Regions from separate parts of the Peribacillus sp. FSL M8-0224 genome, predicted to be linked through region 1. Evidence: riboswitches for the same ligand, from Rfam matches in the RefSeq annotation. Region 1 holds a riboswitch; the other holds the start of a gene.

Region 1 (7,633 bases):
CAGAAATGACGCGATAAGCTTCAGTAACGGTGGTTGGCATTCCCGGATAGGATTCTGGAACGATTACACTATAAGTCAATTCATGTTCGTGCAGTACCGCTCGTCCTCCTGTCGGCCTGCGAACAAAACCAAGGCCCTGCCTTTTGACCTCTTCCAGATCAATCTCCGCTTCTGCCTTTTGAAAATAACCGATCGACAATGTCGCTGGATCCCAGCCGTAAAAGCGTATGATTGGCGGAATTTCCCCTTTGCTTTGCCAGTTTAACAGGGCTTCGTCCAGCGCCATATTAAAAGCCGGTGAACAATACCCCGAATCTATAAAACCCCATTTTTCTTTAGTCATCCTTACCCCTCGTTTCGATAGACGTTTTTCAATCCCCCACAAAAAACTCACATGTAGTAGTTTAACAGACTTTAACACTCTAAAAAAGAAAGTGCTATCAAGTCATGAAGAAATTGATGAAAATTCTTTTTGATTATTGGGTAAAGCAATTATATAATAAAGATTGTCTGTATTCGTTAAGGTAGAAGGGAGTTTTTATGTTTGGAAATATTATATACACTGCTCATCATCCTAGGAGTGGTTATTGCGTATTCACTTTTTAATTGGTACCGCCAGCGTAAAATCGTTAAAACACTAACACAGGACGAATTTATCGCCAACTACAGAAAAGTGCAGCTAATCGATGTGCGGGAACCGAATGATTTCGAAAATGGTCATATCTTAGGCGCAAGAAACATCCCTATGACTCAAATGAAAACCCGCTTGGTCGAAATTAGGCCGGACAAGCCTGTATATTTGTATGCTCAAAGCGAAATCATCAGCGGCAGAGCTGCAGCCATGCTATACAAAAAGGGCTACAGGGAACTTTATCACTTAAAGGGCGGTTTCAAGATGTGGACCGGGAAAATCAAAGCAAAGAAATAAGACCCCATCTCGGCATGGGCTCTTTTTAATTCCATAGCTCAAGTAAAAGAAAGTCAACTGTTGGACTTTAATGGAATCTTACATAAACATGAAAAATCCCCGCCGGAAGGCAGGGATTTTTTTCGTGTAAGCTACTAATCTAGGCTTGATAACGCAAAACGGGTTTTCTGGCAGCAAGAGTTTCATCAAGCCGCTTTATAACGGTTGTATGCGGAGCTTCCTGAACGATTTCCGGAGTTTCTTCCGCTTCCTTGGCAATCTGGATCATCGCATCGATGAACGCATCCAGCGTTTCTTTTGACTCGGTTTCAGTCGGTTCTATCATCATTCCTTCTTCCACGTTCAACGGGAAGTAAATGGTTGGAGGATGATACCCGAAATCCAGCAATCTTTTAGCTATATCGAGAGTCCTTACCCCCAATTTCTTTTGCCGGCGTCCACTTAATACGAATTCATGCTTACAATGACGATTATATGGTAAGTCAAAATAAGGTTCCAACTTGCGCATCATATAATTGGCATTGATGACCGCGTTCTCTGTGACGGCTTTAAGGCCATCAGGACCCATTGAACGGATGTACGTATATGCCCTCACGTTTATTCCGAAATTACCATAATAAGGTTTTACCCTACCAATGGATTGCGGACGATCATAATCAAGGACGAATTGCTCACCTTGCTTGACTATAAGAGGTTTAGGCAAGTAAGGAATCAAGTCGGACTTCACACCTACAGGACCAGAACCCGGGCCGCCGCCTCCATGCGGGCCTGTGAATGTTTTATGGAGATTTAAATGAACCACATCAAAGCCCATGTCACCCGGTCGTGCTTTTGATAGGACTGCATTCAGATTCGCTCCATCATAATAAAGCTTCCCACCTGCGTCATGGACAAGTTGTGCCATTTCCAAAATATTTTCTTCAAACAATCCCAATGTATTGGGGTTCGTCAGCATCAAGGCCGCCGTATCAGGTCCGACAACACGTTTTAAATCTTCAAGGTCGACTAACCCATTTTCATCGGACTTAACTGTAATCGTTTCTAGTCCGGCAACAGTGGCAGAGGCAGGATTAGTACCATGGGCCGAATCAGGTACAATCACTTTCGTCCGTTCTGTATCTCCATTCGCTTCGTGAAAAGCGCGAATCATCATCAATCCTGTCCATTCACCGTGGGCACCTGCTGCAGGCTGTAATGTCACTTGATCCATCCCGGTGATTTCCGTTAAGTGTTCCTGCAAATCAAATAATAGTCCCAATGCTCCTTGTACAGTAGCGGGATCTTGATATGGATGGATATGGGCAAAACCGTTGAAGCGTGCCACATTTTCATTTATTTTCGGATTATATTTCATCGTGCATGAACCCAGTGGATAAAAGCCCGAATCCACCCCATGATTCCGTTTGGAAAGTGCAGTATAGTGACGCATGATATCCAGTTCGGACACCTCAGGAAGCTTTGGCTCTTCTTCACGGATGTAGTCGGCAGGAAGAATTTCTTCGAGCGGAATAGTTGCAACATCCATTTCTGGCAGACTGTACCCGATCCGGCCGGAAGTACTGATTTCAAAAATGAGTGATTGATCTTGATTATTCATGTTGATCCCCCAATTCCTGCGCAAGTGCATCAATTTCTTCTTTTGTTCTTAGTTCAGTTACCGCAACCAGCATATGGTCTTTCAATTCAGGATAAACCGTACCTAAATCGAAGCCGCCGATCATCCCTTTTTCAAAAAGGTTTTTATTGATTTCTGAAAACGGAGCAGGCAGTTTAATGACAAATTCATTAAACGAAGGACCGTCGAATATCACTTCCACCCCTTTTGCCATAATTGCTTTTTTCGCATAATGTGCTTTTTGAATATTTTGCACGGCCATTTCTTTGACACCCTTTTTCCCAAGCGCGGTCATTGCAACAGAAGCTGCCAAGGCATTCAAAGCTTGATTGGAACATATGTTGGATGTGGCTTTGTCACGGCGAATGTGCTGTTCACGAGCTTGAAGCGTCAGTACAAACCCTCTTTTTCCATTCTCATCAACCGTCTGACCGACGAGTCTGCCCGGAACTTTCCGTACAAATTTATTAGTAACCGCAAAATATCCACAATGAGGTCCACCGAATGCCGCTGGAATGCCGAATGGCTGAGCATCCCCCGTTACGATATCTGCACCGAGTGCACCAGGGGATGTCAAAGCTCCCAAAGCAAGCGGATTACTGGAAACGATAAACATGGACTTGACGCCATGAATGATTTCTTCCATTTCTTTCAATGGCTCGATCCGGCCAAAAAAGTTCGGATATTGCACGATCACTCCTGCAATGTCATCATTTGCCAATTCCCTTAAAGCAGCTAAGTCCGTCACACCGTCTTTATGAGGAATTTCGATCACTTCCACGCGTTGCCCTTTCGCATATGTCTTCACAACTTCTCTTGATTCAGGATGAACGGTTCCTGAAATGAGAATCTTCTTCCGCCTTGTCTGTCCTGAAGCAAGCATCGCTGCTTCAGCCAGCGCCGTCCCGCCGTCATACATGGAGGAGTTAGCCACATCCATGCCCGTCAATTCACATATCATCGTTTGATATTCAAAGATTGCTTGAAGCTCGCCCTGTGAAATTTCAGGCTGATACGGTGTATAAGCCGTATAAAACTCAGAACGGGAAAGAACATGATCGACGATGACCGGGGCGTAATGGTCATAGACACCCGCACCAAGGAAGGAAGCATAATTTTTAAGGTCCGCATTCTTTGCAGCAAGCCTTGATAATTCTTTCATTAATGCAGGTTCCGATTTAGCAGGCTTGATATCGTATTCTCCTTGAAAACGAACGCTTTCAGGGATATCATTGAAAAGTTCTTCAGCAGTGGATACCCCTATCGCTTCCAGCATTTCTTGTTTATCTTGCTCTGTCATGGGTAAATAACGATGTTTCATCTAATGACCATTCCCCTCTATTTACGTGGTTTTTTATAAAAAGGTGTTTGTATTATAACGGCTTTCAAACGTTTGGAACGGATTTCCACTTCGACTTCCGCATCCAGAACCGAAAATTCCTTATCGATAAGTACCAATCCAACGTTTTTCTTCAATGTTGGCGATTGGGTACCAGTCGTGACCTCGCCAATGACTTCATCACCGCTGTAGACCTTATACCCATGACGTGGAATGCCACGGTCAATCATTTCAATTCCCACAAGCTTTCGGGGAGCCCCTTTCTCCTTTTGCTCAGCAAGAACGGCTTTCCCGAAAAAATCAACTTCCTTATCCACTTTTACTGCAAAACCAATCCCGGCTTCTATCGGGGTGATGTCCGCTGAAAGCTCCTGCCCATACAGCGGCAGTTTCGCTTCAAAACGCAGGGTATCACGAGCACCTAAACCAATCGGCTGAACCCCCTCTTCCTTACCGGCATCCATAATCGCCTTCCAAAGGGCAGGGCCATTTTCACTGTCGCTATATATCTCAAAACCATCTTCACCAGTGTATCCAGTACGGGATACCAGCGTGGAGATACCGTTAATCATGACATGATCCTTGAACCTGAAAAATCCAATTTCACTTAAGTCAGTACTTCCCGATAGTTTTTGTAATATCTTCTCTGCAGCCGGTCCTTGAAGTGCCAGCTGTGTATAGTCACTTGATACATTCGTAATTTGGGCATCTTCCGTTAAATTAGCTTGCAGCCAATTGAAATCTTTTTCTGTATTCGCTGCATTGACCACGAGCAGATAGTCGTCCTCAGCCCTTTTATACACGATAAGATCATCAACCGTGCCTCCGTTTTCATAACACATGGCGGTATATTGGGCACCGCCTTGTTGCAGCTTTGATATATCATTGGTCAGCATCTTCTGTAAAAAGGAAAGGCTCCCAGGCCCCTTAACATCGACTTCCCCCATATGGGAAACATCAAATAACCCCGCTTTTGTCCGTACGGCTTCATGTTCATCTTTTATACCCGAAAATTGGACAGGAAGTTCCCAGCCGCCAAAATCAATCGTTTTACCTCCATATTCACGATAAACCTCAAATAGTGGTGTTCTGTTTAAATTGGTCAAAACATGACCCCCTTCAGATTTTTTAAAAAATTAATTGGCTTCATTATCAAAAGCTTCTTGTCATTACGCATCAGATACATCCTGATTCATGATGTGAAAAAAGCACAAAAAAGGACAGAGAAAGCCCGTTTGAGCTTTTTCTCTGTCCTGAAACCTGAAAGTTTACCTATGTAATAGGTTTTCCCCTTTGGTGGCCGTCCATAACAGGCGGCGCTCTCCAGAGTTGCGTCCAATAAGAGTTCTTTTGCCTGAGAGATTCACTGCTAAGTTTGCTCCTTCGGCGCTACATCCGTAGTCTCTCCCCTTATCTTCACCCGCATATAAATGGTCTACCATTGAAAGGAAACGAATAAGCCCCAAGCATTGGTAAAACCTTTTAGCATAAATGGGATGCATTCTCTGCCAATTCTCCTAAAACTTCAGAAACCGTTTGACTGATCTCCTTCAGTAATCTTGGATAAATTAGGAGCCTATAGCCCATACTAAGAAAACGCGAACTGCAAAATTAATGTACAAACATTCTTTGTAGCGTTTGGAAATTGGAATTTTCTAAATATACTTATATCCTACCCTAAGAATCTTATCTCTGCAATATCTTTTGAAGAGAAATATTTTTCTTACTTCACATATGAAATGTTCGGGTTTTGACCTTATATTAAGGAAATTATGATTTAAGAGGGAGTTATTTCTATGAAAATCAATATATCCTTCAATTCTGAATGGAATGACGAGTTTCTGCAAAAGATGGAAAATGACGGTCCATGGGGAAATTGGGAGCTTTATAAGTTGGCGGTTCAAATGGAGGAAAACCTTATCATCCCTGATTTTGAAGGTTTACAGGCGCCCAAGCACCTTCCTCAGCTAACCCCGCTTCCCCATCAATTGGAAGCGGCGAAGCAAGTAGTGGAAAAGATGAATGGAAAAGCCATTTTGGCTGATGAGGTAGGGCTGGGAAAAACAATTGAAGCAGGCTTGATCCTAAAAGAGTATATGATTAGGGGCCTTGTAAAAAAAGTATTGATCCTTGTTCCGGCTTCCCTTGTCACACAATGGGCATTTGAATTGAATACCAAGTTCCATATTCCGGCAGTCGTTCAGAGAAAAAGTTATGTCTGGGACTCCTGTGATGTAGTCATTTCATCCATTGATACAGCGAAACGCGCTCCACATCGAGATATCATCTTTACTCAGGAATATGACTTCATCATTATTGATGAAGCTCATAAACTTAAAAATAATAAGACGAAGAACTATGAATTCGTCCAAAATCTGAAAAAGAAATTTTGCTTACTCCTGACAGCCACTCCGATTCAAAATAAAGTCGAGGAGATATTCCACCTCGTTTCGTTATTGAAACCGGGCCACTTGGGAAATGCCTCACTCTTTTCGGAAAAGTATAAAGGGAAAGGCCGGAACATAACTGAAGATGAACACCTAAAGGAACTGGTCAACACTGTCATGATTCGAAACCGGCGGGCCGATACTGGCATTGAATGGACAAAACGGCATGTGGAAACCATCACCATTGAATTTTCTCCAACGGAACAAGCATTGTATGATGCTGTTTCCAAATTCAAGCCAATTTCGGATGGATCAAAAGGAAGCGCCTTTTCGGCTCTCACTCTCCAAAGGGAAGCATGCAGCAGCAGAGAGGCTGTCTTTTATACATTAAAGAATATGAGAGATAAATACGATCAGCCTTCCCCTGATTTTTTGGCAAAGCTTGATGATTTATTTACTAAAGTGAATGAAACGGTCCAGAACTCAAAGGCTGAAAAAGCTTTGGAACTGATCAAGAAAATTGATGACAAAGTAATTATCTTTACGGAATATAGGGCGACTCAACTATATCTCCAATGGTACCTACAGCAGAATGGAATTTCTTCTGTTCCTTTCCGGGGCGGTTTTAAGCGCGGAAAGAAAGACTGGATGCGAGAATTATTCCAAAAGAATATTCAGGTATTAATCGCAACAGAAGCTGGCGGGGAAGGGATAAACCTTCAGTTTTGCCATCACTTGATTAATTTTGACCTGCCATGGAACCCAATGAGGCTTGAACAGAGAATTGGACGGATCCACCGCCTTGGTCAGGAAGAAGATGTGATGATTTATAACTTTGCCACGAAAAATACAGTTGAAGAACATATACTGAAGTTACTATACGAAAAAATAAATTTATTTGAAAAAGTAATCGGTGAATTGGATGATATTCTAACCAAACTGGATATTAACAACATTGAAGAATATTTAATTGATGTGGTCGGCGAGTCCAAAACAGAGGGCGAAATGAAAATCAAGATGGATAATTTTTCATCATTGATCCAATTCGCTCAATCAATGAAGGAAGGTGAGGTTCATGCAGCAACGGGAAATTCATGATTTTTTAATCACTTTCTTTAAAGCCAACGATTGTGAAATACTGGATAATGCACCAACCCACCTTACAGTGCAATTGACGATTGAAATGGATAAGGAATTAATGAACAGACCCTTTTATTGGCATTATCTAGAAAAAACAGGAGGTGTTCCGAACCCGGCACAGATCACTTTCATTACCGACCCAGAACAAGCTCCATCCGATTTAAAGGGAGAAATGATTCATTTTGGCTCCCCTCGCCTTCACCAGATTATTCAATCAACCAAAA
Region 2 (7,633 bases), 3.0 Mb from region 1:
AGCCCCTGGAAATATCGGGCTCTGGTCTAAAATGCCAAGCTTATAACTCATATTCTCTCCTCCTATTTAATTCAAAGTTTACTTATGCGAATAATTATATTTTGACATATCCTATCACCTAAAACATGCTAATGGCAATGGTTTTACTAATAGAAAAAAATATTGTATTGATAGAAAATATCTATCAATTCGATTGTATCTGTAATTGCTGATGGTTTTTCTCAAATTTCCTTATTGATAAAAGAATGTCTTTCCATAATAAAGGGGATTCCATCCCGTGATTTAAATGCGTCAGATAGATGTGCTGCTTTATCTTGATTAAATGTGACACATCCACTTCAATCAAAGTTCCCTGTTCTAACTCTTTTTTAATACATAAGTACGGTAAAAATCCGATACAGCTTCTGCTAAGAATTAGCGACTTCGCCACTTCCAGGTGATCAACCTGAAAATCAATGCGCGGCTCTACATTTGATACTTCAAAAATTTTATGAACGTGGTTCCAGTCAAGCGCACCACACTCAAAAAATACCAACGGCTGCATTGCTAATTCCTGTACTGTTAGCCCAGTTCGAAGTTGAAATGGATGTCCTGGATACACGACTAAACGAATTGAATTATCAAGGGTTTTGTAATTTTGCAGACCACTATGTGTAACATCCTTCATAAAGGCTATATCAACCTGTTTCTGAAGCAATTTTTCCATTAATGCATCATTTGTTGCTGAAATAAATTTAAAGCGTAAATTTGGGTTTTCCTTTTTCCATAGAGGAAGAGCAAATGGAATAAAGTATTGCGATGTAATGATATTAGCCCCTATCGTTATTTCCTCCAGTTCGCTTCCTGTTTTCAACTGCTTTTTCCCCTGGTGAAAGGTACGAATTATTTGATCCGCAAATGGAATGAAGGCTTTCCCTTTTTCAGTTAAAATAATTCCTCTTCCTTGCCTCTCAAATAATACTGAATCGAGTTCACTCTCAAGCGTCTTAATCCTTGCCGAAACCGTTGGCTGTGATAAAAACATTGCCTCTGCGGCTTTATGAAAACTATTAAGGTGAACAACATACATAAAAGCTTCAATATGATCAATATTCATCTTGCCAACTCCTTTTTCCAAAATGAACGCAAAAAGCTCCTGTTCGCTTATCGCGTTCAGGAGCTTTCGGTTGTCCAATCAGCTCATCCTCTTATAATGATTCTTTCTCCGATTTTAATCTGATAAATCCAATAAGTAAAGTATAATTTAAATAACTGAACAACGAATAAGTCACGATTTTTTTTCATTATCTTACAATTTGATATCAATATGCAGATGAAAATTTCAGGATTCTAAGTAAATAAAACGAATAATTCCGTTCTCTTTCTGCCCGCTTTTCAATCCTAAGGATGCACCTTTTTTACGAATTTGGATTGTTAAATTGTTTACCCCAATGGACTTTTTTGGCCTTTTCAGAACTTTTCCAAGCTGTACATCCTGTCTACGTTATATTTTTTTCTTCTTATAAAAAAGAAAAGAAAGGTCATCCTAATGGAGTAATTCTAATAATGACATAAGGAGAGAAACTACATGCCTCAACAACAAATTGATATCAATCAATTAAATCAAGCAAAAGCAAACGTTACCCTTACGCAAACCTTACTTTCACAAGCAATTGAAAAATCTTCCTCGGATCCAACTTTGGCACAAGAAGCCATTAAACAAGCGGCTCAAGAAATCGCACAAGCCCAATCTTCCGTAAATCAGGTTTACAGTACAGTACAAGCTCAGCAAGCGGAATGATTCTGGGGATTATCTCGATTAATTGATTCAAAACAAGAAGAAAGAGGCCTATATCCAAATTCAGGAATAGGCCTTTATATAACGAATGTTTTTGGTGAATCCAAGCTTTTTCAACCCCACTTATTTAATGGCGGTATGCTTTGTGGGAACTTAAACGCATTGTATGGATCATACCTCGTTTTCACTACTCGAAGCCGTTTAAAATTTCCTCCATATTAAGCAACTGGTCAATCTTTAATGGTGTAACGATACGCCCGGTAAGCTTTGTTCTTTCCAAAAGATAGCCCCTTCCTCGGGCAACATCCTATGAAAAAATCTGGCAAGAAGACATATTCCTAAGCTTATTGATTCATTCCCCCTGCTGGCCCCCTTGTTACGGGGGCAAATTAGCTACACTCGTGAGTTTCGCTGTTTTACTCGTGAATTCAACGACTTTACCCGTGAGTTTCGCTGTTTTACTCGTGAATTCAACGTCTTCTCGTGAGTTTTGCTGTTTTACTCGTGAATTCAACGACTTTACTCGCGAATTTCGCTGTTTTACTCGTGAATTCAACGACTTTACTCGTGAGTTTCGCTGTTTTACTCGTGAATTCAACTTCTTCTCGTGAGTTTTGCTGTTTTACTCGTGAATTCAACGACTTTACTCGCGAATTTCGCTGTTTTACTCGTGAATTCAACGACTTTACTCGTGAGTTTCGCTGTTTTACTCGTGAATCCAACGACTTTACTCGTGAGTTTCGCTGTTTTACTCGTGAATCCAACGACTTTACTCGTGAGTTTCGCTGTTTTACTCGTGAATTCCACAATTGATCTACAAGGACAAAAAAGGCCCTTCTCGAATTAGAGAAGGGCTTTTTAATAGAATTTCTTATCCTGAAATCTCATCATCGGATTTAACGTCCAATGGTGTTCGTTTATCCATTTTCAGCATGTAATAACTTGCTATTACCAAGGCTAGGAAAACGATCCCGACAACCAAGGAAATCCTTGTACTAGGATTGATCCACATACCTACCAGCACCATCAGTAAAAAGGCTATTGTCGCATAGTTACTGTAAGGGGCCAACGGCATTTTGAACGGATGTTTCTCCATTTCAGCGGCATTTACCTTTCTGAATTTAAGCTCACTGATCAGTAAGACAAACCATGGAATCATCCCAGGTAAAACACTCGCACTGTACACATAAAGGAATACTTGCGGCGGTGCAAGATAGTTCAGGATAACTCCGATGCCCAATCCTAAAAGTACAGCGATCGTACAATATGCCGGCACTCCATTTTTAGATACTTTAGCAAAGATTTTCGGAGCTTGGCCATTCAATGCCAGTGTGTAAAGCATACGCCCTGCACTGAAAATACCACTGTTGCATCCAGACATTGCCGCAGTGATTACGACAAAATTGATGATGCCTGCTGCTGCTGTGATACCTATTTTAGCAAAGGTTGAAACGAATGGGCTGCCTAAGTCATCCAGTTGATCCCAAGGGAAGACTGTCACGATGACGAATATGGCACCAATATAGAAAATTAATATGCGCCATATGATTGATTGGATCGCTTTTGTTACGGTCTTCGTTGGGTCTTTCGCTTCTCCGGCTGTGATGCCGATAAGCTCAACGCCTTGATAGGAAGCCACGACAAGCGAAAGCGCAAAGAAGAATCCTGTCCAGCCTCCCGTAAAGAAGCCGCCATTTTCCCAAAGATTCGATAATCCAATCGCATCCCCGCCATTCCCTATTCCAAAGAAGATAAGGCCTAGGCCGGCAACGATCATCAATATAATCGTTATGATTTTTATAAGTGCAAACCAGAATTCAAATTCCCCGAAGGATTTAACGGAAATGAGGTTGGCCGCTCCCAAGATGAACATGGCGACCACACCTGGTATCCAGGCCGGTAACTCCGGGAACCAATATTGCATATACAAGCCAACCGCAATGATTTCGGACATTCCGACGATTACCCATTGAAACCAATTGCTCCAAGCAGTCATATAACCTGCCAAAGGATGTATATAGCTGCTCGCAAAGGTTGCAAAAGAACCTGTAGTCGGTTCTAAATAAAGCATCTCACCCATGGAACGCATGATGAAAAATATAAAAATACCTGCGATGGCATAAGCAAGCATTACAGAGGGCCCTGTCCATTTGATCGTGCTCGCCGATCCCATGAATAACCCGACACCGATGGTTCCGCCCAAAGCTATCATTTGAATGTGACGTGATTCTAGCCCTCTCTTTAATTCCTTGTTCGACATGTTTAACTCCCCCAGATGCAATATCGGTAATGCTTTTCTATCCTTACCACGAACTTATTAATTATTGCGGTTAGAAATGCTCTATCGAAAAAATATCAATAACACTTCATTTATGTTTTCTTATCTTATAATAGTAAATATTCTGTAAAAATACAATTGTATTTTTGAAATAAACAGTTGCCAAATATATCTTGGCAATTTTCCTAATCGAAAAATATCATTTTTAAAAAATGATGATCAATATTTCATAATAGTGATCATCCAAAAAAATAAATTTTTCAAGTACCTTTATAAAAATTAAGACCACTATTAAACTACAGATAATGCCTGTTTCCTTTCAAAAAAATTGTTGACCTACCGAAAAATAGATGATAGAATTCCAATATTATTTTATAAGCATAATGAATGATCAAGCAGTGGAAAATTATACTGACTGACTTTCTTCACAACCGCATAAAAGCAAGCGATGAATGCTATGGATGACACTATAGCAGGAGCAGCTTCTGGAGAGACTGTACAAGATGCAGCGCCGAAGGATTCACAATCTCAGGCAAAAGGACAGAAGAGTAACGAATGATATATTGTTATTCTGAACCCTTTAAGAGATTGGTATTATCCAATCTCTTTTTTTATTGTCCATTTTGTGATTGGACTAAAACAACAAATGGGAAAGGCAAGCTGGACGACAATCACGTCCCTCTCTCCAAGACCATGCAGGTAAACTCATTCACTTCACTACCAAGACTATAAAAACGGGGGCGTACGAATTGGCTAAACAAGAATTAAAAAGAGATTTAAAAAATCGACATGTACAACTGATTGCAATAGGAGGAACCATTGGCACCGGTTTATTTTTAGGTTCCGGAAAAGCCATACAATTGGCGGGGCCTTCCATATTATTCTCTTATCTGATAATAGGGATTGCCTTGTTTTTTGTGATGAGGGCCCTGGGGGAATTGCTCTTATCCAATGCAGGGTATGTATCATTCACTGAATTCGCAACTGAATATGTCGGTCCATGGGCCGGCTTCGTGACAGGTTGGACATATTGGTTTTGTTGGATCATGACCGCAATGGCCGATATCATAGCTGTCGGTGTTTATATGCAATATTGGTTTGATGTCCCTCAATGGATTCCGGCTCTGCTATGCCTGGTCATTCTGTTAGGATTGAACCTATTGACCGTTAAGATCTTTGGCGAATTGGAATTCTGGTTTGCCATCATTAAAGTAATCACGATAATCGCCTTGATCATCGTAGGAATCTTCCTTCTGATCATCGGCTTCAATACCAATAGCGGAACGGTTTCCCTAACGAACCTATGGAATCATGGGGGCATGTTCCCTAATGGCATTTCTGGATTCCTATTATCTTTACAGCTGGTCGTCTTCTCATTTGTCGGTGTCGAATTGGTCGGGGTTTCTGCAGCAGAAACGGCAAACCCGAGAAAGAACATTCCATCTGCAATCAATAAAATCCCTGTCCGGATTTTACTTTTCTATGTTGGGGCACTATTCGTCATTCTCTGCGTCAACCCATGGACACAACTGGATGCCACAAGCAGCCCATTTGTAGAGGTCTTTGCGTTAATCGGCATTCCTGTCGCTGCAGGGATCATCAACTTCGTCGTTTTGACATCCGCTGCTTCTGCATGCAACAGCGGTTTATTTTCAACGAGCCGAATACTTTATACGTTAAGCAGGAATGGCGAAGCCCCTGCTAAACTGGAAAAATTAAATAAACAGGCTGTTCCGAGCAATGCCTTATTAACATCCACAATCGTTGTATCAATAGGGGCATTATTAAGCAAACTGATACCTGAACAGGCATTTACCGTCGTGACGACCATCAGTGCCATCTGTTTCATATGGGTATGGAGCATTATCTTGATTTCCCATATCAAATATTCGAAAACAAGGCCTGACCTAAGAGCAAAATCGACTTTCAAGGCTCCTTTTACACCCTTTGTCAATTACGCCATATTAGGATTATTCCTGTTCATCCTTATTGTTATGCTATTCGCTGAAGCTACACGACTATCACTGCTCTTGACCCCAATCTGGTTCATACTTTTGGTAATACTATATAACTCTAGGAAAAAATATAGCTAAAGGAAATAAAGCCTTGAACTCAATATGAATTCAAGGCTTTATCTGTTTTATGAACATATCATTGTTCGGCTGTCTGCGCACAGTTGCTCAAATATATCAGGCAACTGCATTAAATTTTATATCAAAATAGTGTAAGCTAATATATATTATCGGACCTTTTCCGTCATGTATGAATTTTTCATCCGGTTCGGTTCACATATCCATCAGTGGCATTGAAGAATAAACCCCCATTGGTGGGCGTTTCACTTTATTTAAAACGGAGGGGGTTGTTTAATGAAGATTATATATATTCTTACTCTAGTTCCTTTTATAGGCATACTAGGATTTCTGCCTTTTGTTAATAAAATAGAACCATATGTATTAGGGATGCCTTTCAATATGTTCTGGATGGCTATGTGGGTGGTCCTTACCTCTGCCATACTGGGCATCATGTATAAGCTGGATCCCAGGAATCGGGAAGGTGACCAGGAATGAATATTGCTCTCTTAATCATTTTAGCATTTTTACTTCTATCGATATTTTTAGGCATACGCTCTTCAAAAGGAAAAGATATGGACTTGGAACAATGGACGGTTGGCGGACGCGGTTTTGGTGCGATATTCGTCTTTCTGCTGATGGCCGGGGAAATCTATACGACCTTCTCCTTCCTGGGCGGCAGCGGCTGGGCTTATGGCAAGGGCGCACCCGCACTATATGTTCTAATTTACATTACTTTGTCTTACGTATTATCCTATTGGCTCCTGCCGGAAATATGGAGATATGCCAAGGAAAATAAACTGATGTCTCAATCCGATTTCTTTGTAAGCAAATATAAGAGTCCCGGTTTAGGAATTTTGGCTGCGCTTGTCGGTGTGGTGTCGATGATTCCAGTGATCGTCGTGCAGCTGAAAGGATTGGGGATCATTGTTTCAGAAGCATCTTATGGTGCCATCTCTATGTCTGAGGCAGTTTGGATGGGGGCGATCAGCCTTACCATTTATGTGATGATCTCCGGTATACACGGTTCAGTTTGGACAGCGGTCATTAAAGATATCATGATGGTCGCCATAATAGGATTTTTGGGGATTTATCTGCCGATTCATTACTTTGGCGGATTTCAGCCGATGTTTGAAGCGATTGATGCGGCCAAGCCTGGTTTTCTTAAGTTCCCAGATCAGGGACTTAGCGTATCATGGTTCATCTCCACGGTAATATTGCTCGTATTCGGTTTCTATATGTGGCCACAGGTTTTCAGCGCTGTTTATTCAGCACGCAGCGGCAAGGTATTTCGAAAGAACGCCATCATCAGCCCTTTATATACACTCATGCTGTTATTCGTCTTTTTCGTTGGGTTTACAGCTATATTGAAAGTGCCCGGACTCGTTGGGGCAGATGCAGACCTCTCATTGCTGCGCCTTTCGATCGAGACCTTTGATCCATGGTTTATAGGCATAATCGGCGGCGCTGGATTGTTGACCGCATTGGTGCCGGGATCCATGCTTTTGA

Evidence for each region. Region 1 has a riboswitch for glycine ahead of gcvT (glycine cleavage system aminomethyltransferase GcvT). Riboswitches for the same ligand answer to the same signal wherever they lie in the genome.
Region 2: it holds a riboswitch for glycine, as region 1 does, so the genes downstream of both, MKX49_RS00955 (amino acid permease) here and gcvT (glycine cleavage system aminomethyltransferase GcvT) in region 1, are expected to answer to the same signal.

What each region holds. Positions count from the first base shown of each region.
Region 1 covers NZ_JBBOOJ010000001.1:3,158,316-3,165,948, forward strand. The annotation lists gene MKX49_RS15085 (lipoate--protein ligase family protein) at 1-343, opposite strand, end outside; gene MKX49_RS15090 (rhodanese-like domain-containing protein) at 545-928, shown strand; gene gcvPB (aminomethyl-transferring glycine dehydrogenase subunit GcvPB) at 1,068-2,525, opposite strand; gene gcvPA (aminomethyl-transferring glycine dehydrogenase subunit GcvPA) at 2,518-3,864, opposite strand; gene gcvT (glycine cleavage system aminomethyltransferase GcvT) at 3,882-4,988, opposite strand; glycine riboswitch at 5,129-5,211, opposite strand; glycine riboswitch at 5,215-5,302, opposite strand; gene MKX49_RS15110 (DEAD/DEAH box helicase) at 5,679-7,367, shown strand; gene MKX49_RS15115 (YqhG family protein) at 7,345-7,633, shown strand, end outside.
Region 2 covers NZ_JBBOOJ010000001.1:202,818-210,450, reverse strand. The annotation lists gene MKX49_RS00990 (LLM class flavin-dependent oxidoreductase) at 1-51, opposite strand, end outside; gene MKX49_RS00985 (LysR family transcriptional regulator) at 185-1,096, opposite strand; gene MKX49_RS00980 (hypothetical protein) at 1,568-1,780, shown strand; gene MKX49_RS00975 (BBE domain-containing protein) at 1,891-1,965, opposite strand; gene MKX49_RS00970 (hypothetical protein) at 2,248-2,415, opposite strand; gene MKX49_RS00965 (hypothetical protein) at 2,406-2,624, shown strand; gene MKX49_RS00960 (amino acid permease) at 2,649-4,037, opposite strand; glycine riboswitch at 4,531-4,609, shown strand; gene MKX49_RS00955 (amino acid permease) at 4,805-6,148, shown strand; gene MKX49_RS00950 (DUF3311 domain-containing protein) at 6,422-6,622, shown strand; gene MKX49_RS00945 (sodium:solute symporter family protein) at 6,619-7,633, shown strand, end outside.